Regions from separate parts of the Paenibacillus sp. JT31N17 genome, predicted to be linked through region 3. Evidence: riboswitches for the same ligand, from Rfam matches in the RefSeq annotation. Region 3 holds a riboswitch; each other region holds the start of a gene.

Region 1 (7,250 bases), on a different contig from region 3:
GATGCGGCCGATCTGCAGCAGCGTCATAATCGTAATCACCGGCACCAGCAGCGGAATTGTGATGCGCTTGATCTGCTGCCACTTACCGGCCCCATCGATCGTAGCCGCCTCGTAATACTCGGGATCGATGCCGATAATCGAGGCTAAGTAGATCACGCTCAAGGAGCCCGCGCTGATCCATAGATGAACAACGGTCAGAATATAAGGCCATACATGCGCCTCGCTGTACCAGGAGAAGTCCGGCAAGCCCAGCATCGGCAGGGCCGTTTTGTTCAGGAAGCCGGTATCCGCACTGAGCATCGCGAAGACGAGGTAGCCGACGATGACCATCGAGATCAGGTAGGGCAGCAGGATAACGGTCTGATAAAAGCGCGATAGCCACCTTTTCCTGACTTCATTGAGCAGAATCGCCATAAAGACCGGCACGATTAGGTTTAAACAGATGAAAGCGGCATTATATAGAATGGTATTTCGGGTAATCAGGAGCGCATCGGATGTCTTGAATAGATACTCGAAATTTTTGAACCCGATCCAGTTGCTGCCGAAGATGCCCTTGGTATAGTTGAAATCTTTAAACGCGATGATGACGCCGAACATCGGCAAATAATTGTTGATCAAAAGGTAGAGGATGCCCGGCAGCATCATAAGCCCTAACGCAACGTATCGCCGGAGATTTTTAGCCTTTTTACCGGCCACTAGCAGTTTCATTTCGATGTTCCCTTCTACATGACGAGATCGTCGGTAATGACGACAAAAGCAGAAGCAAAACCGGAAGTTTTCACAACTTAAAATAATTGCTTTGACCTTGTCTGTCTTGCTTAAATCCAAAAATCTTTGTCAAGCGCGCATTCATTTGAGTGTTTTTCATATAGATGAATTATAGATTCCCATCGTTTTTTATATTTCCAATAATATCCAATATTTTGCCGCTACACCTCCTTTTAACCCTCTCAATATGTACAATAATTTACAAACAAAATAATTAATCTTGTAAGCAAATGTATTATAATAGGGATGGCGATTTTTGTAAAGTTTTGTCGATTCCTTCATGCAATGGGAGGAGTCTCGCGGAGATTATGGTTTCTAATATATGCAGCTCAAAAATATACGAAATAAACCGATATAAGAAATTAAGAGTAAAGATACAAGTTATTATTGGGTTAATTTATGTTATAGAGGTTTTTTTAGTATTGGGTGTTTTGCTGATCAATTGTTGAGATAGGCGGAAACCTATAAAAAATTAGTTAAATTCATATGTAAAGGTAAGTTTTAGGAAATCGATATATGCTTAAAAATTCCTGGCGCGGCGGGCGTGGGGGAGCAATTTGAAAGATATTAAACGTAGAGAGGGGGTCATATATTTCGTTTCACATAAGAATTTTGCACGAATCTTGTTGAAATTTACCGAAATAGGTCGAAAAGACCATTCTATAATGTGGTATATAAGTATATATTAGTAAAGTAAATTAAAATTTCATGCGACAAAGGCAAACCCATCTGAAAAGGGGGGACGCAAAGCTATAGGGGCTAAGGTGGACGAGCTATTCCATGATGCCAGCCAGTTACCGAATATGATGGATATTTTTCCTTCGTATTCTCCTAATCTATTAGATTGGAGGTTTTTTGCGTACAAAAAATATTGTAGGATCCGATTTGAAAGGATCATTCGCCTATCTGTTCGGGTTGGTTGAACAGAAAAATAGCTAAACTATTCATTTAAGCTACAAAATTACATTAATGAGGAGATAAGTTAATGAAAACTATTAATGAAGTCACACCGGAAATTATTGCAATAGTGAAACAAACATTGAAGTTACAACGTGAGATTGATATGAACGAAGATCTAACTGCGGTAGGACTAGACTCTTTGGACTTCGTGACACTGGTAATTGATTTGGAAGATAGCACTGGAGTTAATTTTAATGATGGTGACGAACTACTCATTTCGGACTTTTCTACTGTCAAAAAGATAATCGATCAAGTGGAAACGAAATTATCTAAAATGGAGTAATGATTTGATTTGTAGTTTTAATGTTGATCTTATTCGGGTCTACACTGAATATATTTGGTCTCCATCATTGCGACAAAGAGGGTGAGATTTATGTATACAAGTTTTATAAAAGCGATTGAAGTTTCCGTTCCTGAGAACAAAGAATATAACGATCCAGAAAGTAGCGTAACCCAAAAAACAGGCATCTACTCCAAACATATCGCTGGTGATAATGAATACCCCTCGGACCTAGCATGTCAAGCCATACAAAAATTGTTTGATTCTAATGTATGTCACCCGTCAGAGATTGAGTTTCTATTGTACTGTACGGCAACACCTGATTATCTAATGCCATCAACATCCTGTTTAATTCAACATCGAGTAGGTCTACCAAATTCGTGTGGGGCTTTGGATATTAACCTTGCATGCTCAGGGTTCGTGTATACACTTTCCTTAGCCAAAGGATTGATTGAAAACGGAACGGCGAAAAATGTGTTGTTGGTCACCTCAGATACTAGCACCAAATTTGTAAATCCTAAAGACAAATCTATACGGCCCTTATTTGGAAATGGTGCAACGGCTACTTTACTATCCAGGAGTGAACTTGGGACTTCATCTATAGGAACCTTCACTTTTGGTACAGATGGTGGTGGTGTAGGCAAAGTAATCATTCCTGCAGGTGGGTTACGCGAACCCATTACTCCTGAAGCGCTAGTAGAACAAGTTGATAAATTGGGTAACACGCGTTCAAGAGCTGAACTTTATATGGATGGCTTCGATGTCTTTAATTTTGTATTAAAAGAAGTAAGACTAAGTATAAAAAGATTTCTCGAGCAAAACAAAGAGACTGTCCATGATTACGATTTCTTTGTCTTTCATCAAGCTAACGAATATGTGATAGACGCTCTCCGCGGTAAGCTAGAGATTCCTAAAGACAAGTTCTCTATACAGATTCGGGACTACGGAAATACGAACTCTTCAACTATTCCCATTGCCTTATACCACGAATTGAAAGCTGAAAGAATTAAACGTGGGGATAAACTGATGCTTGCCGGGTTTGGTGCGGGTCTGTCATGGGGAGTATGCTCTCTTACTTGGTAAATGAAAGGACTAATCTAAATCGAATAATATCCGAAATGCTCTCTATATAATGGACGTACTCATGATTATTGCGGAGGTGCACTAAATTGAATCTAGCCGATAGGTTGGACATTACGGATATAAAAGAGCTTCTTTTTGGTCAGGTTGAAGGATTGATTAATCAAGGTCAATTCTCTGCAGCTTTAAGTACTTTGTATGGTGGATTAAGAAACATACGTACACATTTATCAACAGAAGACTGGGAACGATTTATCATACAATATCGTGAACATTCAATACACCATTTCTTTCTACAGGAGCCACTAACACGTCGAGTGTTCGAAAAACCACGTGGCTATGCAGGTGACCCTGTCATGATGGACTTGATTTATGCTTATAATGACAAAACTTTGCTACCTTTCAAGGAGGGACAAGCAGATGTTTCGGAGGCTCTATACTACGAGTTAAACAGCATAAGCAATGCATGCAATGCTGTTCGTGAAAGAAGACGTATCCTCTCCAGAAAAATTAATCAAACATCAGAACGAATTAAGAATCCTTCTATTCTTGCGATCTCTTCTGGTCATTTAAGAGAAGTGCAAGATAGTGTTACGACTAATAACCAAAGTATTGGTAAGTTTGTGGCCATTGATCAAGATAAAGAATCCCTTTCTGTGACAGAAGAGCTGATAAAAGACTTTGGTGAAGCCATACATGCCTCTGTTCTTGACATTCTTAAAGATAGAGTGTCTCTTCCTAAGTTTGATTTGATATACACTGCTGGTCTATATGATTATCTGAAGGATAGCGTAGCAAAAAAATTAACTAGCAAGTTATTTGATTTACTAAACCCAAGAGGACGGTTGTTGATAGGTAATTATCTTCCGGACGTTGCTGATTGTGGCTATATGGAAGCTGTGATGGATTGGTGGCTTATTTATCGAACTAATGGACAAATGCAAGAGCTCGTAGAACTAATACCACAAGAAAGTATAAACGATGTCGATATCTTTGTGGAGCAAAACCAGGTAGTTATTTTTTTAGAAATTGAGAAAGTTTGAAGCGTTGAAAAAAAACCGATTGTAATTGCAAAAAAAAGTAAAAGTAAGGGTTTTCCGGATGCTACAGGCTTGGGGCCTATACGTAAGCTGGTCAGGCTTACCGGTGAGCTTCCGATATCGAGCAGGCTCTTCAAGAGATTTCTCAGCCGGCCTTCAAGCTCAAAATTGTGGCAGGTGAAAGCAGCCCGAAAGTATGCCAATTGATGCGTACCCAGATTATCAATCCGACCATCCATTGTGCTTGGACAGCTCTCGCCCGGTTGTTCGCTCATGCACTGGCTCCAATGGCAGACATTCTCGTGTTAGAGGTGGTATTAGCTTATATTCTGACCTATTTGGTAGAAGAGTAGGTTGTACAAAATAAACTTTGAGGATGAGTGATGATGATTAGCAAGAGAGTGGCGGTTATAACTGGAGGAACACGTGGTATAGGGAAGCATACAGCTTATAAGTTTGCGCAACAAGGTGACCAAGTCGTCATTGCAGGCCTTAATGAAGAGCGTGGACATGAAGTTGTTCAGTACATTAAGTCGAATGGTGGAGAAGCAATTTTTGTAAAAACAGATGTTTCGAAGTACGAGGAAGTGGAATCCTTGATCGAAACAGCTGTAGAAACGTTTGGCAGCCTTGACGTGATGTTTAATAACGCCGGGAAAGGCTTCCTAACACCATTATTAGAGTTCAATATGGATGAATACCACCAAACTATTAATGTGAATCAGCATGGCGTAGCTTATGGAACTGTTGCAGCCGGGAAGAAAATGGTGGAATTAAACACGAAGGGAATTATCATAAACAATTCATCTACATTTGGTTATTTGGCCAGTGTGGGTACCTTCCCTTATCACGCAAGCAAAGGTGCAATCAACATGATGACCAAAGCTGCCGCGCTTGAATACGCTCCTCACGGCATTAGGGTTGTTGGTGTGGCACCAGCCTACGTGGATACCGACATCATCAAGCCCTACAAAGATAGCGGCTTCTTAGAGTTACTCGAATCTAAGATGATGAGCAAGAAGCTGATCCAGCCAGAACAAATCGCTGATTCTGTATACATGATTTCATTAAATGAAGCCAGTGCTATTAATGGAAGTGTTGTTATGCTTGACGATGGATATGCCTCTTTCAAATAGGCAAATATATAGGAAATTTAATGTCCCAGTATCAATTATATGAAGAGGGTGATATTTTTGCATGCAAGTTATATGAGGGCCATTGAAATCTTTGTTCCAGTTAATCAAGAGCTGAATGATCCGGATAGTAATATAACCAAAAAAATAGGCATCTACTCTAGGCATATTGCAGCAGAAAATGAATATTCATCAGATCTAGCATGCCAAGCGATACAAAAGTTGTTTGACACCAATGTATGCGATCCATCAGAAATTGAATTTTTAATATATTGTACGACTACCCCTGATTATTTTTTCACGCCGGCCACAGCTTGTGCTGTTCAACATCGAATGGGGTTACCTAAAACATGCGGAGCTCTGGATATCAATCTTGCATGCTCAGGTTATGTTTATGGACTGTCTCTAGCAAAAGGACTAATTGAAAATGGAACCGTGAAAAATGTATTGTTGGTCACCGCAGATACGGTTAGTAAATTTGTAAACCCAAAAGACAATTCTACTCGTCCCCTACTTGGAGATGGTGCAACAGCTACCTTATTATCCAGAAGTGAACAGGCCACTTCATTAATGGGACCTTTTGTTTTCGGTACTGATGGTGGCGGTGCTGAAAGTTTAATCATTCCTGCTGGTGGAGTGCGTGAACCTATCACTCCTGACGCTTTAATTGAAGAGACAGATGAAAAAGGTAACGTACGTACAAGAGCTAATATTCATATGAATGGGTTCGAGGTCTTTAATTTTACATTGAAACTAGTAACACGAAGTATTGGAACATTTCTTGAACAAAATGATGAAAAAGTTAGTGATTATGATTTCTTTGTATTTCATCAAGCAAATGAATATATGATCACAACACTCCGTGACAGGCTGGAAATCCCGAAGGAAAAGTTCTCTATACAAATGAAGGACTATGGGAATACTTCATCTTCTTCTATTCCTATAGCGTTGTTTCATGAATTGCAGAATAACAGAATTAAACGTGGGGATAAACTTATGCTTGCCGGATTCGGTGCCGGTCTTTCATGGGCAGTGTGCTCTCTTAATTGGTAAATTGAAAGATAAACTGCTATTAATTTCATATGAAAGGAGTTTTTCCATGACGTTAGATTACGACTCTAGAAACGAGCATCAGCAACTTGGCTTGTCGGATCAACAGGTTCTAAATATGTACCGGGATATGGCTCTGGCTCGGAAAATTGATGAGCGGATGTGGCTTCTTAACCGTGCAGGGGAAATTCCTTTTCTCGTGTCCTGTCAGGGACATGAGGCTGCACAAGTAGGAGCAGCATACGCGTTGGATGCAAAGAAAGATTTCCTTTGCCCATATTATCGAGATATGGTCATGGCCATTGTTTTTGGGATGACGACAAAGGAGTTAATGCTCGCTGCTTATGCTAAGGCAGAAGATCCAAACAGCGGCGGCCGACAAATGCCAGGACATTATGGAAGTAAAAAATATAATATCCTTTCGACTTCTAGCGTCGTGGCCAGTCAGATACCTCATGCCGTAGGCGTTGCCTTAGCTGGTAGAATGATGGGAGATTATCCGGTTGTGTTAACTGCTTTTGGAGATGGGGCCACCAGTCAAGGGGAATTTCATGAAGCGGTCAACTTTGCAGGTGTACACAAGCTTCCAGTCATTTTCTTCTGCGAGAATAACAAATATGCGATTTCGGTCCCCTATTCGAAACAAGTGGCTTGTACAGACATTGCAGATCGGGCAAAAGGGTATGGCATTCCTGGCATTACCGTAAATGGCAACGATCCTTTGGAAGTGTATAGAGTGATGAAAGAGGCGGTTAACAGAGCAAAAAGTGGCGAAGGTGCCACTTTGATAGAGGCGGTCCTTTACCGTTTGGTCCCTCACTCAAGCGATGACGATGATCGCTCTTACCGTTCCCGTGAGGAAGTAATGGAAGCGAAGAGAAATGACCCGCTTGTATCCTTTCGCAACTATTTATATGAAATAGGGATACTGGAAGAACA
Region 2 (7,250 bases), on a different contig from region 3:
TTCTCATACTCCGATGGAGGACGATCAGATCGAGCTGCGGCCGTTGATGGCCGATATGCTCAAGCTGATTCTTCACCCTCAGCATCCCTTGGCAGCCAAGGAAGAGATAACGATTCATGATTTGCACGGGCTTCCCTTCCTGGTTCATGAACCGGGCTCCACCTCGCGCAGGCTTGCAGATGAATGGGCAGCCGAGAATGGGATGAAGCTTGCCGTCAGCATGGAGCTTGGCGCGATTGAGCCTATCAAGGAAGGCGTGCGCTGCGGGATTGGAATCGGCATTCTGCCGCAAAGAAGTGTGCTTAAAGAGGTCGAACGGGGAGAACTGGTGATGAAGGGTCTGCCGAATTATATCAATCACCGGTTTATTTGTCTTGCTGTCCGCAAGGAAATGGAGCTTCCCGCTGTCGTCAGCAGACTTGTCGATCACTTTTCTGATATAATGTAATAAATACCAATTGGATAGGCAGGTGCTGATTTTAGCATGGCTAAAATATTCGCGGTATGTATGAACAAAGGCGGTGTGGGCAAAACAAGTCTTGTGACTCATTTGGCCGCAGCGGCTTCCTCCCTGTTCCCGGACAAAAAGACGCTGATTATAGATACCGATGCCCAGGGCAATGCAGCCGTTGTTTTTGGCAGCGATCCCGATAAGTCCGAACTTACCATGTATGATGTATTCACTGGCGCCAAATCAATCAAGGATATCCTTATATCCATTAAACCCAATCTTGATTTGGCTCCGGCATCCGACAAGTTCAACATGCTGGAATTTCATATTTTATCCCAACTGGAATCGTACCCCTCTCCTTTTCTGCTGCTAAAAAAAGAGGTCGATCAGATCAAGTCGGATTATGATTACATATTTATTGATTGCCCGCCTTCACTTGGCTTGATAGCCGGCAATGCATTGAAAGCCGCTACTGATGTGCTGATCCCTTTTGTTCCGGAAGCCTTCTCCGTCAAGGGGCTTCAGCGCGTAATCCAGACTATCGAAGCATTCGGCTCCAAGGAGGAACCTTCGCCGCGGATTACCGGCATCATTGCGATGATGGTCGACGGGCGGTCCAAATTGCATCAGGAATTGGTGGGCCATGCCCGTGAGTTCTGCAGCAAGAAGGATATCCGGCTGTTCGAAACCATGATTCCGCGGTCGATCAGCTTTGCCAACGCCGCAGCCTATGAGGGCTCGCCGCTTGTATGGACTGACCGCTCCAATCCCGCTGCGGAAGCCTATTATACTTTGGCCAAGGAGGTGTTCGAATATGCCGCCAAGAAAAAAAGAACTGCTCGTAAACTTTGAAGAACCTACTGACAAGCCGTCCTCCGCTGCACCGGAATCCATGGTAGAAAAAGCCGAAAAAACGCTGCGCACCAGAAAGAAGCCGGCTGCAGCCAAGCAAGCCCGGAAATCGCCAGCCGATCCTCCCGGTCAGGAAGCTCCGCCAACTCCAGCTGTTAAAGTGGAGGAACTGGTGCCGCAGGTCAAGCTGGATAAGAAGCTGCGCAAGGAAACCCACTCCAAAGCCGAATTTTATATCCGCAAGGATCTGCTGGAACGGGTCAAAACGATATCGCAAGATAAAGGCAAAGGCTTCAAAACCAACCTTATCAATTATGCGCTGGAGCAGGCATTGGATGGGCTTGACAGATCAGGCCATTCTCCTTCGGCGGATTAGACGTGCATCATCCATTATAGATGTGTTTATGACAAAACAGGCCGCCAGCGGGTATTCCGCCAGCTGCCTGTTTTGTTGTGGTTTGCCCTTGTACCCTTGGCCGTGTTCCCCGATTACAGCGATTATTTCATCAGACCTTCAGCCAAAGAGACAAATCTTATTGAATTTCAATGCGTTTCTTAACGGATTGCGCTTTTTCCTTCTTGGGTATTTCCAGCTTCAGAATACCGTTCTCGAAGCGCGCCGATATTTGGTCATCCTTAATATTTTCTACATAGAACCGGCGGACAAATTCGCCATAATAACGTTCACGCCGGATAACCTGATGATCTTCCCCATCCACATTCTGTTCCTGGTTGCGCGAAGCCTTAATCGTCAAATAATGATTGCTGTAGCTGATATCGATATCAGCTTTACTGAATCCGGGAAGCTCGGACTCAATCAGAAAAGCATCCTCGCGTTCGTGAATATCCGTGCGGAATGGATGGGTATTGCTTCTCATCGGCGCAAAGAAATCTTCATTGAAGATATCATGGAATGATTTCATCAAGCTGCGGCTGACATCTTCATTTCTTTTCCGAAACGGAACTAAATCCAACATGTACATCTCCTCCAATTTCTTATAATGTGATGCTTACACTTTTTATTATAAGGTTGCTGTCTGCTTTCCTCAAACCCGATAAAACAACAATAAAAATCATTTTCCGTGAATTTAAGGAAATCCGGCAGTCCCCTCGTTATTTTTCTCAGTCTTTCTTTGACTTTCTCTGACTTTGACTATTTTTGACCTTACACTGCAGCTGGCGTGCTGCCCAGAATAGCCATGAGGACGTTACATTCCACATGTTGTTCAGATTTTGTACAGTTCCTATCTGGTATAATGGCCTTACAGGAGGGCCTGCCAACATGAAGAAACTGCTTTCTTTTTTGCTGATCATCACTGGATTTGTGCTGATTGCGCTGCCTTTTGCAAAAGAATGGCATTATGATCAGAAGCAGCGGCGTCTGCTTGATCGCATGGATCATAATACCTTCGCCTCCGCGGCTGAGAAATCCGATCGCCTGCTTGCAGAGAGTTACCAGCGACTATCCGACCTGTTTTCTAATGAAGCAGACGCTGCCTTACCTGAGGCTGTCAGCGACGATCAGAGCAAGGAAGATACTCAAGGAATCGCTGTTATTGAAATCGGCAGCCTCGATGTGAAGCTTCCTGTTCTGGAAGGCGCCACAACGCAAAACATGAAGTACGCCGCTGTCCATCTGACAGAAACAGCCGCACTTGGAGATATTGGCAATGCTGCCCTGGCTGCACACCGGGCTCATACGAAAGGCCGATTGTTCAATAGGCTGGGTGAAGTGAAGATGGGCGACAAAATTACGATACGGGTCAAAGACAAGGTTATGGAATATACCGTATTCAAAATATCGGTCGTCAAGCCAACTGACCTGTCCGTATTGAATGGCAATGACACCGACAGGGTGCTCACGCTTATCACATGCGATCCGCTGATTAATCCGACCCATCGTCTGATTGTCCAGGCGAAAATGTAATCTATTATCACTTAAAAATAGTTGTATATTCTATCAAATATTGGTATAGTAAATGTCAAGATAAGTCACGATAACGGCAAACCTGTCGAAAGGCAGCGACGCAAAGCTAGAGGGCCTTCCCATTATTGGATGGCAGCCAGCTACCGAAAGTTTGTCTTTTTTTGTTTTCTAAAAACAATAAACACTCAACGATAAATGGCAAACTTGTCGAAAGACAGGGACGCAAAGCTAAAGGGCCTTCCCGCTTGGATGGCAGCCAGCTACCGAAAGGAGTCTTATTTCATGAAATCTTTTTTTCTTGTTCTCGCGACCGTAATCATTTTGTCCCTTCCCCTCTCCACGACTGTAGCTGCATCCGGTACGGACTCCCCGACTTGGCTCGATACGAAGCAATTGGACAATGGAGTTATCGGAGCTGCATTTAAACCTGCCGCAAAAACACCTATTGTGCTGTTAATAACCAAAAACGGAGTCACTTATACATACAAATTGCCTGCCACAGGTACGATGGAATACTTCCCCCTGCAGCTTGGTGATGGTGCTTATACTATCTCTCTTATGCAAAATGTTACCGGCACCAAATACAAAAAAATCGGTACGGAATCAGTTAACCTGAACTTGAGCGATGACAGCAGTGTATTTCTCGGTTCCGTGCAAAATATCAATTGGAAAAGCTCTCCGACTGCTGTCGCCAAAGCCAAGGAATTGACGAAAAACAAAACGAAAGTTGAAGACAAAGTCAAAGCGATTCACGATTATATCGTTAAAACCATCAAATATGATTCCAAATTGAGCACATCTGTAACAACGGACTATATTCCCGATGCGAACAGAACGTTGAAATCAGGCAAAGGCATCTGTTATGATTACTCCTCCCTGTTTGCAGTCATGGCTCGCAGCGCCGGCATCCCTACAAAGCTGGTTATGGGAACAACCGATTATGTGAAAGGCTACCATGCCTGGAACCAGGTAATGATTAACGGGAAATGGAGCAATATTGATACAACGGTTGATTCCGGTTTGGGCAAAACCAGCACAAGCAGCAGTTCAATGTTCAAAGAAGCCGGCAAATACGCAGCAGCTAAATTCTATTAAGCATTAATCTGATCGCTTGATAGCATCTGTCATTAAGCAAAAGCAGCTTAAGACAGCAAATAGCGCAAAAAAGAGACTATTACAGGATCCCCCCTCCTGTAAAGTCTCTTTTTTGCATTTTAACGGGCAGTTCGGTATTAAGTGGTCTGGATATGCAATCCTTTATTTCATGACAAATGCCTCACCTATTGTGCATCTCACCATTATCATATGAGGAGCCGCGCCTCCTCATATGATAATGCGGAGGAACAGCTCCTGATGGATTTTTACTAAAAATGATCTTATTTCTGGAGATGCTTCCGGCGCAATCTCAGCAAAACAATTCCGAGAATGACCAGGCACAGTCCTGCAAGTTGAAGCGGCAAAGAACTGCTTTCCCCTGTTTTGGGGAGCGTCTTGCCAGGTGTGCTGCTGCCTGGATCGTCATTACCGGGTTCTATACCGCCCAAAGGAATCTCATCCACATTTACATCGAACAGGACTTCTTCTTCGTTGCCGTCCTTGTCAATTACGATGATAGAGAAATGATCCTCGCCCGTATAGCCCGGTTCAGGTGTATACATCCATTTACCATCCGGATCAACCGTCAATGTACCATGTTCCGGTTGGGTACCGATTGCAACATTGCCGCCTTCTGGTACTTTAACCGTCCCTTTAATCGGTTTGTCCTGTACGGTTGTTTCCTGCTGCGGTACTTGTGTATCGCTGCCAGGTTCTGCGCCTGGATCAGTCGGCTCACCTGGATTCGATGGTGTACCCGGGTTACCCGGATTGACTGGCGAACCTGGTTCGCCCGGTGCTCCCGGATCAACCGGCGGCATTCCCGGATTTGCCGGATTTGCCGGATTTGCCGGATCCTCCGGATCGTCAGGTGTTGTCGGATCCTCCGGATCAAGTGGAGGGAAGTACGGATAATAAGGATACATTAATCCCAAATCGATCGTGAGATCTTCCCATCCCCGCGGGGCGTCTTCACCAATCGTGATGACTGCTGTAGTACCGTCAGTCAGCTTATTGGAGTCTTTATCAGCCGCTATTCCCACTGCTTCCGGAGTTGTCAATTCATAGCCCTCAGGAGCTTCGAATTGAACAAAATATTGGCCTCCGACCAGATTGTCAAACCGATAATAACCCGGTTTCCCTGCAGCATCATCTGCAGTCAAAGTCTCTGCAAGCAATTGCATGTCTTTGTTATAAAGCTTGACCTTCACGTTGTTAATACCGTCGTCATCAGCTTCATCCTGCATGCCATTCCCGCTGCTGTCCAGCCATACGTAGTTGCCAATGACGCCTTTGGCAACAAGACCCAAGTCAATGCCGAGATCCTCCCAGCCGGGAGTTTCGCCGATTTGAATTTTAGCTGTAAAACCATTCTCATCGGTTGCATTGGAATCCTCTTTGACGTCGGCTCCTTGTTCCTGAACGGTCCTCATATAGTCGGCAGGCACAATGAACTTGACTAAATAGTCGCCTGGCAGCAATCCGTCGAACAAATAATAACCCGCTCTGCCTGTCGGATCCGCTGCAGTTGTTGTAGCGGCGACAGGGGTTCCTGACACATCATCTTTGAACAACTGGACTTCGAGTCCGTTGATTCCCTGAAGCTCATTCTCGTCTTGTATACCGTTCCGGTTTCGGTCCAGCCATACATAGTTTCCGATCACGCCCCGTGGAACCAATCCCAGATCGATCGTCGGATCCACCCAATTGGAAGGTCCGATTACAATCTCATCGGTAAAGCCGTTGCCGTCCGTGCTGTTGGAATCCGCCTCGGGCGATCCAACCACCGGTTTGGTTGTTTCATACTGTCCACTGTAGAAGAATTTAACGTAGTACCTGCCTTCTTTCAGGCTGCTGAACAGGTAGTAGCCTGGCTGGCCGCCATTATCCTTCGTCACCGCTGTGGCGATTTCCGTTCCATTCCGGTCATCGTACAACTTCACGGTTACTCCGTTGACGCCGGATTCATCATCGTTTTGTATGCCGTCCTGATTCTTGTCCAGCCATACATAATCGCCGATAGCGCCTTTCATTGCGATCAGGCCCAGATCAATACTGTGATCCACCCAACCCGGAATTTCGCCAATTTCAATAACAGATGTAATTCCGTTTTTGTCCGTTGCGTTAGAATCCAGATCCGGATCCGCTCCTTGTCCCGCAGCGGTCTTCACATAATCTGTTGGAACAATGAACTGCACAAAATAATTGCCTTGCAGCAGATTATCGAACAGATAATAGCCCGGCTTACCTGTGGAATCGTCAGCCGTGGTTGTTGCGGCAACAGGAGCTCCAGCGGGAGAGTCCTTATAAAGCCGAACTTCGATTCCGTTGATTCCTTGAAGCTCGTCTTCATTTTGTATGCCGTCGCGGTTGCGGTCATCCCATACATAATTTCCGATTTCACCTCGCGGCACCAATCCCAAATCGATGGTCGGATCATCCCACTTAGAAGGTCCGATTACGATTTCATCCGTAAATCCGCTCACATCCGTGCTGTTCGAGTCTTCAGCAGGCACTGCCGCTTCAGGAGAAGTCATTCCATACTGTCCTTCGTAAATGAACTGGACATAGTAGGTATCCTCCGGGAGTCCGGTGAACAGATAGTAGCCGTCTTTGCCGGCATTCTCATGGGTCACCGCCTCGGCAATTGCCGGTCCGGCAATATCTTTGTACAGCTTCACGATAACGCCGTTAAGTCCGGACTCGCTGTCGTTCTGAGCGCCGTCTTCATTATCGTCCAGCCACACATAGTCTCCGATCGTGCCTCTCGGGTCCGTAGTAACAGGTACATCAAGCGTTACTTCAACCATTGGTGTCTCATCAGGCTTCGCAGAAGCTGTATTCGTTACCTTGGGCTGCCCCATATCGGAGTTTGTAACTGTATAGGTATACTTGATTTGCTTGGACTCGCCTGGCTGCAGCACC
Region 3 (7,250 bases):
CTACGTGAAACTGATACAGGCTATAAGGCCGGGAAAAACCGGCTGCCGCCGTTCATAGGAATGGTGGCGAGAGGTCTCACTTTAGGAGCGAGTTTGATGAACCCCATCCTGCATTACATGAAGCGTCTATACGCTTATTCCGGAGCTGCCCTCACAATCAATCTGCTTGGTATGGTATTCAGCAGTCTCCTTGAAAGTCTCGGCATTCTGCTGCTGATCCCCATGATCAGCATGAGTGGGATTTTGAGCGTACAGCAGGCAAGCGGCTACGATTTCAAAATTCTCGAAGAGCTGCGGGCAATGCCACAGACGTTGGCGCTGACCCTGATTTTGTCTCTTTATGTATTGATCGTGTTCGGTCAAAATCTCATTCAGCGTAAAATAACGATCCGCAATGTGGAGATCCAGCAGATCTTCAGCCGCAAGCTGCGCTTTGAAACCTACAGCACACTGCTCGCGTCCAGGTGGTCCTTTTTCCTCCAGAAGAGGAAGTCGGATCTCATTAATCTGTTAACGATCGAGCTTGCGCGCGTCATTAGCGGAATCAACCTGTTTCTCCAGCTCGTGACCTCCTTCCTGTTTACGCTTATCCAGATTGTGTTCGCCTTCTGGCTCTCGCCGGCCATGACTTTATTCGTACTGGGCTGCGGAACGGTTCTTGCGCTGTTCTCGCGCCAATATATTCATCAGGCGAAGGTGCTCGGCAGTCAAACCTCGGAGCTCTCGCAAAGCTACCTTGCCGGCATTACCGATCAGTTGAACGGTATCAAGGACATCAAGAGCAACAACCTCGAGGAATCCCGCCTGGGCTGGCTTCATTCGCTTACCCAGGGGATGATGCATGAGCAGATGGAGTATATCCGGCTCAGAATGAATTCGCAGCTGGTTTACAAAATATCCTCTGCTCTATTGATCGCGGGCTTCGTGTTTATCTCATTCCAGTTCTTTCATACGCAGGGTCCCCAGCTTCTGCTGGTTATCCTGATCTTCGCCAGGCTGTGGCCGAGATTCACAGGCATTCAATCCAATCTGGAGCAGCTGGCGGCAACGGTCCCCGCCTTCAAAGCGCTCATCAGCCTCCAGAAGGAATGCGCGGAAGCGGTGGAGCAGCACGAGGCGGGTCCTGCCGGCCTGAGTCCGGCCCCGCTTCGTCTGGAGCATGGGCTTACCTGTGACAATGTGTATTTCCGCTACCACCGGCAGGAGGCTGCGCATACGCTTCAGGCAATTAATCTGTTCATTCCCGCTAACCGGATGACAGCCTTTGTCGGACGTTCCGGCGCGGGAAAAAGCACGTTGATCGATCTGCTGATGGGCCTGATGCAGCCTGAATCGGGCCGGATTCTCATCGACGGAGAACCCATTACCAACGCGAATCTGTTTGCCTACCGGCGGTCCATCGGCTATGTGGCGCAGGACCCCTTTCTGTACAATGCCAGCATCAGGGAAAACCTGCTGATGATCAGGCCCGATGCCAGCGAGGATCAGCTGTGGGAAGCGCTGGACTTCGCCTCGTCCGCTGAATTTGTCCGTGCGCTGCCTCTGGGGCTGGAAACGCTCATTGGCGACAGGGGCATCCGGCTGTCCGGAGGCGAAAGGCAGCGGCTTGTGCTGGCGCGGGCCATCATCAGCAAACCGGCCGTGCTCGTGCTGGACGAGGCGACAAGCGCGCTGGATACCGAGAACGAGAAGAAAATCCAGGAGGCGCTGGAGCGGTTGAAAGGAACTATGACCATTATTGTGGTCGCCCATCGTTTATCCACAATCCGTCACGCGGATCAGGTCATTGTCATTGATCAGGGGAAAGTGGTGCAGCGCGGAGGCTTCATGCAGCTTGCGTCTGATCGGGACGGAGTATTCGGCCATCTGCTTGATAATCAGAAGGAAGCCATTGTATAGCTGCCGTAGAGGATGAGGAAACAGGCAGATTCATGCGGCCATGCATGAAAAGAAACGGCTATCGCCGTCCTTTGGCGGCAAAACCCTGGTTTCTTCCCTCAGAAATATAAGCAAAGTATAATCGGGATTTATACTTTCATATATTTCAAAAAAAAAGCGGAAAAGTCTTCAGCGCAATAAAACCGCTGTTCACTTTTCCGCAACTGTTCGTTATAAGCAACAGATTCTTTCTTAATGAAGAAGAATCCGATATAATAAGGTTCAGCAAGCTATAACATTGGAGGATACGTATAATGATTGGAGAACGCATACAACTGCTGCGCAAAAGAAAGGCGCTCTCTTTAACCGAGCTCTCTGAGCGGGCGGGCGTGGCCAAGTCCTACTTAAGTTCCATTGAACGTGGGATTCAGCAAAATCCCTCCATTCAATTTCTCGAGAAAGTCGGAACCGTACTGGGTATTTCCGTAGAAGAACTGCTTCACGTCCAGAAGTCCGATGACGAAGCAAGGCAGCTTGACCGGGAATGGGAAGACCTCGTACGCGAAGCCATGGCATCAGGCGTGAGCAAGGAACAGTTTAAAGAATTTCTGGAATTCAACAAATGGAGGCTCCACAAGGATTAGGCACTATGTAGATGTATTTTCTTCCATGGGTAATGTGCCGTTTTCCAGTTTCGGGAGGGCGCTCAGAACACCCCGGATGACTTCCCGGTCAAGCCCCATTGCCCGTGCGATCATAATCAATTCAACCCACTCTTTGTCCAAATTATCCTTGCGAATCCGTTCTGCAAGCGCCATAACCATTTCCTCCGCTCCGAATTCGGCCGGTTGCACCACTGACTCCATGCGTTTAAGGTGCCCAGGTAAAAACGCACTTCTTCGTCTCCTATTTAAATGTAATCGTTTTCTATATTCACCATTATAATCAAGCCTTTCCGCTGATGCTGTCGCTTCGTGCGATCGAATTTTGATTTTTTCAACTAATTTTGTCGAATAATTCACATTTTTAGTAAAGCAGTCATGAACCGATTCTCATGGATATCGTAGCCTTCGGGATTATTCGCCTGCCATCGCCAAGTATCCTCGCACATCTCCTCGATACAACGGTCTGCAGTCCATCCAAGCTCTTGTCTGGCCTTCCGGATGTCCGCGCAGCTGACCGCAATATCCCCCGGCCTGCGGGCAGCGAAGCGGTACGGCACATGAATCCCCGTCGCTTTCTCGAAGGCCGCTATCATCTCCAGAACGCTTGAACCTCGCCCGGTTCCCAGGTTGTAAATATTCAGACCCGATGAATCCAGAATGCGTCCAAGGGCTCTGATATGCCCAAGCGCCAGATCTACAACATGGATGTAATCCCTGATTCCCGTGCCGTCAGGGGTAGGATAGTCGCTTCCATATATGCTCAGCTCTTCCAGCCTCCCGGCAGCCACCTGCGACAAATAAGGCATCAGATTGTTAGGCGTGCCCGAGGGATTCTCACCGATTCTCCCGCTCTTATGGGCGCCGGCAGGATTGAAATAGCGGAGAATGCTGATTCCCCATTCGGGATTGGATGCCGCCAGATCCTGCAATATCTGCTCAATCATTTGTTTGGTGCGGCCATAGGGGCTGGATGCGCCAATGGGCGAATTCTCGGACACCGGCATATCCCCGGATGCCCCGTACACGGTGGCAGAAGAGCTGAACACAAGCTTGTGCACGCCATATTTGCTCATGATCTCGCACAGCGCCAGCGTGCTGTTCATATTCATCTCATAATACCAAAGCGGTGAACGAACCGACTCGCCGACCGCCTTGAGACCGGCAAAATGGATGGCGGCATCGATTTGATTTCTTGCAAAAACGGCCTCAAGAGCGCTGCGGTCTCTTACGTCCAATTGATAGAACCGAAAGGATTTCCCTGTGATTTCCTTTACCCGATTGAGCGCCTCCGGGCTGCTGTTGGCGAAATTATCCACCACAATGATGTCATATCCGGCCTCCAGCAGCTCGACGCAGGTATGGGTTCCAATATATCCGGCCCCGCCGGTAACCAATATCGCCATAAGGATTATCCCTCCATATTGTGATTGACCTTGCGGCTCATCGCCAGCCTGCGGATGATGCTCCGGCTGATTCCGAGCAGATAGCCAAACTCTTCCGTACGGTGAAACAGTGCGATATAAAGAACATTCACGGTGAAAAAGCCCGCAATGCCTTTCCCTATCAGCTCTGCAAAGCCGTTCGCGGGAATGAAATGGCATACTGCGCTGGCAAGGGCATAAGCACCCGCGCCTGCCAATGTATAGATGAAATAGGTCTTGAAATAATCCGTCAAGGGCCGCTGGAATACATTCCGGTAGACAAAATAAGGAGTCGTCCAGAAGGGAACGGCCAAGCTGCTGATGAGCGACCCGATAAACACGCCGGCTATCCCGATCGTCTGGACGAGCGTAATGGACACGCCAAGGCATACGGCCGCCTGAATGAGCGGGGCATAACGGTCCTGATGGAAGATGCCTGCCGTTGTTTTCACCGTCGTGATGGAATTTCTCATGCCTCTTTCATAAAACAGAGCCAGCAGCAGAACGAGCACGCTGCCGCTCATCAGGAAATCCGGACCGATCCACAGGGTGATGAACGGTTCGATTAATAGGGACAAGAGAATGACAAACAGCGAATACAACCAGAAATTAAGCAGCAGCGTCACTTTATACACTGCAAATATCTTATCCTTGCTCTCCTTGGATACCAGATTGCCGATGCTGTGATACATATTGCTGAAAATCTGATTGATAAAGGTCCGCCCGATTTCGATCAGCATCTTGTAGTTGGAGTACAAGCCGACAGCCGCAACACTTACGAAGCTTGAGATGAGAATATTCTCCGTCCCAAGCACGAAGTAGCTGCCTGTATTCTGCAGGACAATGGCTTTCACATTCTTGATGATCCCCTTCTTCGTCACGCTGTCCAGCCCTCCGCTGACCTTGTCGCGCAGGAACGGATACATCCGGTTGACGGTTACCGTCAGGATAACCGCGGTGCTAAGCGTGATCACACTGTCTATCATCAGAAAAAGAATATAGTTTTTCGTGTAAGTAAGAATTCCTATTTTCAGGCAGGTTGACAGAATCGAAGACAAGGTGAACACAAGCGTCACGATATATCCCTTCTGGCTGACGTTCAGAAATGAATTTTTGTAAGAGAAGAGGTATGGGGTGACGGTATTGAGCAAAAAAATCAGATAAATGGCCGTAAGATGCTCCACGCTGGAATCTTTGACAAAATGGTCAAGGAAAGGCAGCACGGATAAGCCAAGGAGCGCCACGATGAGAGCAATGACCAGATAGGCATTCCGGTACAGCTTCATCAGCTTGTTGATGGTGTCCCTGTCATTGTCCGCGACGGGCTTATAGAGGCTGTAGATAATACTGGAGCCGATACCCGCCTCCGCCAGCGTGAGCATTGTCAGCAGATTGGTGAACAATCCGTTAATACCCAGATACTCGATGCCAAGGCTGTTAATGAACACTGTCCTGGAAATAAAACTGAGGGCCGTAATCACGATCTGGTTGCCGAGTCCCGCCGCAATATTAATTAATGAGCTGCGGACTCTCATGCCGGCACCTGATCCCGGCCCTTGTCCGTCATCATCCGGATGCAAAACCCCTGCGTGAAGGGCAAAATATTGAACAGCATGGAATATACGCCGATATCCTTCGTATCCCCTTGGGAGAAATCGACTGCACCGCTGCGCCTGGTTACCTTCATCAAATAAGAGGCTGCCCGCTGCGATCCCTTGGAGCAAGCCTCCGCGAGATGCTCCAGATGCGAAGCTTCGCCGAGAAACCAGCCAAGCACCGCCGTGGCCGACGAATCCGCTCTGGACTCCTGGCGGGTAATCGTCCAGTTCCAGTTCCCCTCCGTGCCCTGGAAGGCGAGGGAGGCTGCCGCAAATCTCGTAATCATCCCCTCGAGCAGCGGCTTGTCGGGATGAGCCGCCGGCAGCTCGCGCCAGGCGTCCATGAGCCCGATGGCGAACCATCCCAAGCCCCGCCCCCAGCCGTACAAGCCAAGCGGAGTTTTATGATCCACATGGTAAGCATGGCTTGGCAGATAATGATGATCAAGCATGCCGTGCCTCTCGTATTCGACCAGCTGCCTGACGGCCAGCTCCACGCATTCCGGCTTGTCATAACGGAGACCGTACGCGACAAGAAAAGGACAGACAAAGCCGATCGTATCGACATAGCGGTAGTTCTTCATCGATTTGCGGTACATGACCGTGCCGTCATCCCCGATATGCTCCTTAATGAACTCCCAAATGTAGTCGAACGCCGGCTTGAATCCATCCGGATCGATGCACTGCTGCTTCATCACAGCATAAGCCACGATGGCGCCATCGATATGCCTGGGCTTCTCCACCCAGTTCCCGCTGCTGTCAAATTTGGCTTTCACGTATTTTCTGATTTCGTTCTCGATATCCCGATCCTTGTTCTTGTCCGCATATTCCGACAAGCCGATAAGCAGGGACGCCTCTTGCCAGTGCTGGATCGCATTCTTGGTATAGTTTCCCTGCAGCATATCAATCACGACCAGTCTGGTATTATCGGTCACCTTCATCTTCGGGGTACGGTTCAGCCACTGGGCGCCCCTCTGGGTGACGGATTCGTTCCACTCCTTGAGATCGCGGTATCGTCCGATACGAATGCGGCTGAGCCAGTCCGCGAATAGCGGAATAGCATCAATTAAAATAATGAGTACTACTGCGGCAAGCAGCAGCAGACAACATAGTAACGGAATATACAATAGCCTCGCCCCTTCTTGCTAGCTGATCCATTGATACAGCTTATGGATCTCATGCTCGGTTCCCAGTGTTTCCTGCCTCAGGTTATCTGTCAGATGCCGGCGGAGTGTCTCGCTGGTGATCAGTTTCTTAACGCCCTGATAGACCGAAGCCGCATTCTGCTCCACGATCAAACCGTTATGCCCGTCGGTTAACTGGTCGTATATCACTTTAAAGTCGGTGGATACAATCGGCTTATGCAGGATTTTCGCCTCCGTAACCGTCAGGCAGCGGCCTTCGAAATAAGAGGTTTGTACATAAATATCGCAGGTTTTGATATAGGGATAGGGATTCTCCAGAAGACCGGTAAGGATGACTGAGTCCTGAAGCCGTCTCTCCTTTATGGACTGCTCCAGCCTCCCCCTCTCCTCGCCTTCGCCCACGATGTACCACTGGATATCGAATCCATCCTTGACAAGCAGCTCGCAGGCTTCCACGGCTAGCTCGAAGCCCTTCTGATAATTCAGGCGTCCGACTGAGACGATGGTGATGCCTTTACCCGGGGTGGGAGCATTCTCCTGCGC

Evidence for each region. Region 3 has a riboswitch for cyclic di-GMP ahead of AC0YOB_RS21560 (hypothetical protein). Riboswitches for the same ligand answer to the same signal wherever they lie in the genome.
Region 1: another riboswitch for cyclic di-GMP. It lies ahead of AC0YOB_RS25460 (acyl carrier protein); the one in region 3 lies ahead of AC0YOB_RS21560 (hypothetical protein).
Region 2: another riboswitch for cyclic di-GMP. It lies ahead of AC0YOB_RS25860 (transglutaminase-like domain-containing protein); the one in region 3 lies ahead of AC0YOB_RS21560 (hypothetical protein).

The regions. Positions count from the first base shown of each region.
Region 1 is NZ_JBWDNP010000009.1:245,490-252,739, forward strand. It holds gene AC0YOB_RS25455 (ABC transporter permease) at 1-708, opposite strand, end outside; cyclic di-GMP riboswitch class I at 1,477-1,570, shown strand; gene AC0YOB_RS25460 (acyl carrier protein) at 1,754-2,011, shown strand; gene AC0YOB_RS25465 (3-oxoacyl-ACP synthase III family protein) at 2,102-3,091, shown strand; gene AC0YOB_RS25470 (hypothetical protein) at 3,178-4,131, shown strand; gene AC0YOB_RS25475 (hypothetical protein) at 4,248-4,481, shown strand; gene AC0YOB_RS25480 (SDR family NAD(P)-dependent oxidoreductase) at 4,515-5,264, shown strand; gene AC0YOB_RS25485 (3-oxoacyl-ACP synthase III family protein) at 5,322-6,314, shown strand; gene AC0YOB_RS25490 (thiamine pyrophosphate-dependent dehydrogenase E1 component subunit alpha) at 6,361-7,250, shown strand, end outside.
Region 2 is NZ_JBWDNP010000010.1:71,505-78,754, reverse strand. It holds gene AC0YOB_RS25885 (LysR family transcriptional regulator) at 1-448, shown strand, start outside; gene AC0YOB_RS25880 (ParA family protein) at 485-1,303, shown strand; gene AC0YOB_RS25875 (hypothetical protein) at 1,266-1,679, shown strand; gene AC0YOB_RS25870 (Hsp20/alpha crystallin family protein) at 1,837-2,280, opposite strand; gene AC0YOB_RS25865 (class D sortase) at 2,586-3,230, shown strand; cyclic di-GMP riboswitch class I at 3,296-3,378, shown strand; cyclic di-GMP riboswitch class I at 3,418-3,498, shown strand; gene AC0YOB_RS25860 (transglutaminase-like domain-containing protein) at 3,513-4,325, shown strand; gene AC0YOB_RS25855 (SdrD B-like domain-containing protein) at 4,607-7,250, opposite strand, start outside.
Region 3 is NZ_JBWDNP010000006.1:446,876-454,125, forward strand. It holds gene AC0YOB_RS21550 (ABC transporter ATP-binding protein) at 97-1,899, shown strand; gene AC0YOB_RS21555 (helix-turn-helix domain-containing protein) at 2,193-2,522, shown strand; gene AC0YOB_RS21560 (hypothetical protein) at 2,526-2,732, opposite strand; cyclic di-GMP riboswitch class II at 2,712-2,794, opposite strand; gene galE (UDP-glucose 4-epimerase GalE) at 2,897-3,946, opposite strand; gene AC0YOB_RS21570 (lipopolysaccharide biosynthesis protein) at 3,952-5,499, opposite strand; gene AC0YOB_RS21575 (glycoside hydrolase family 88 protein) at 5,496-6,683, opposite strand; gene AC0YOB_RS21580 (glycosyltransferase) at 6,708-7,250, opposite strand, start outside.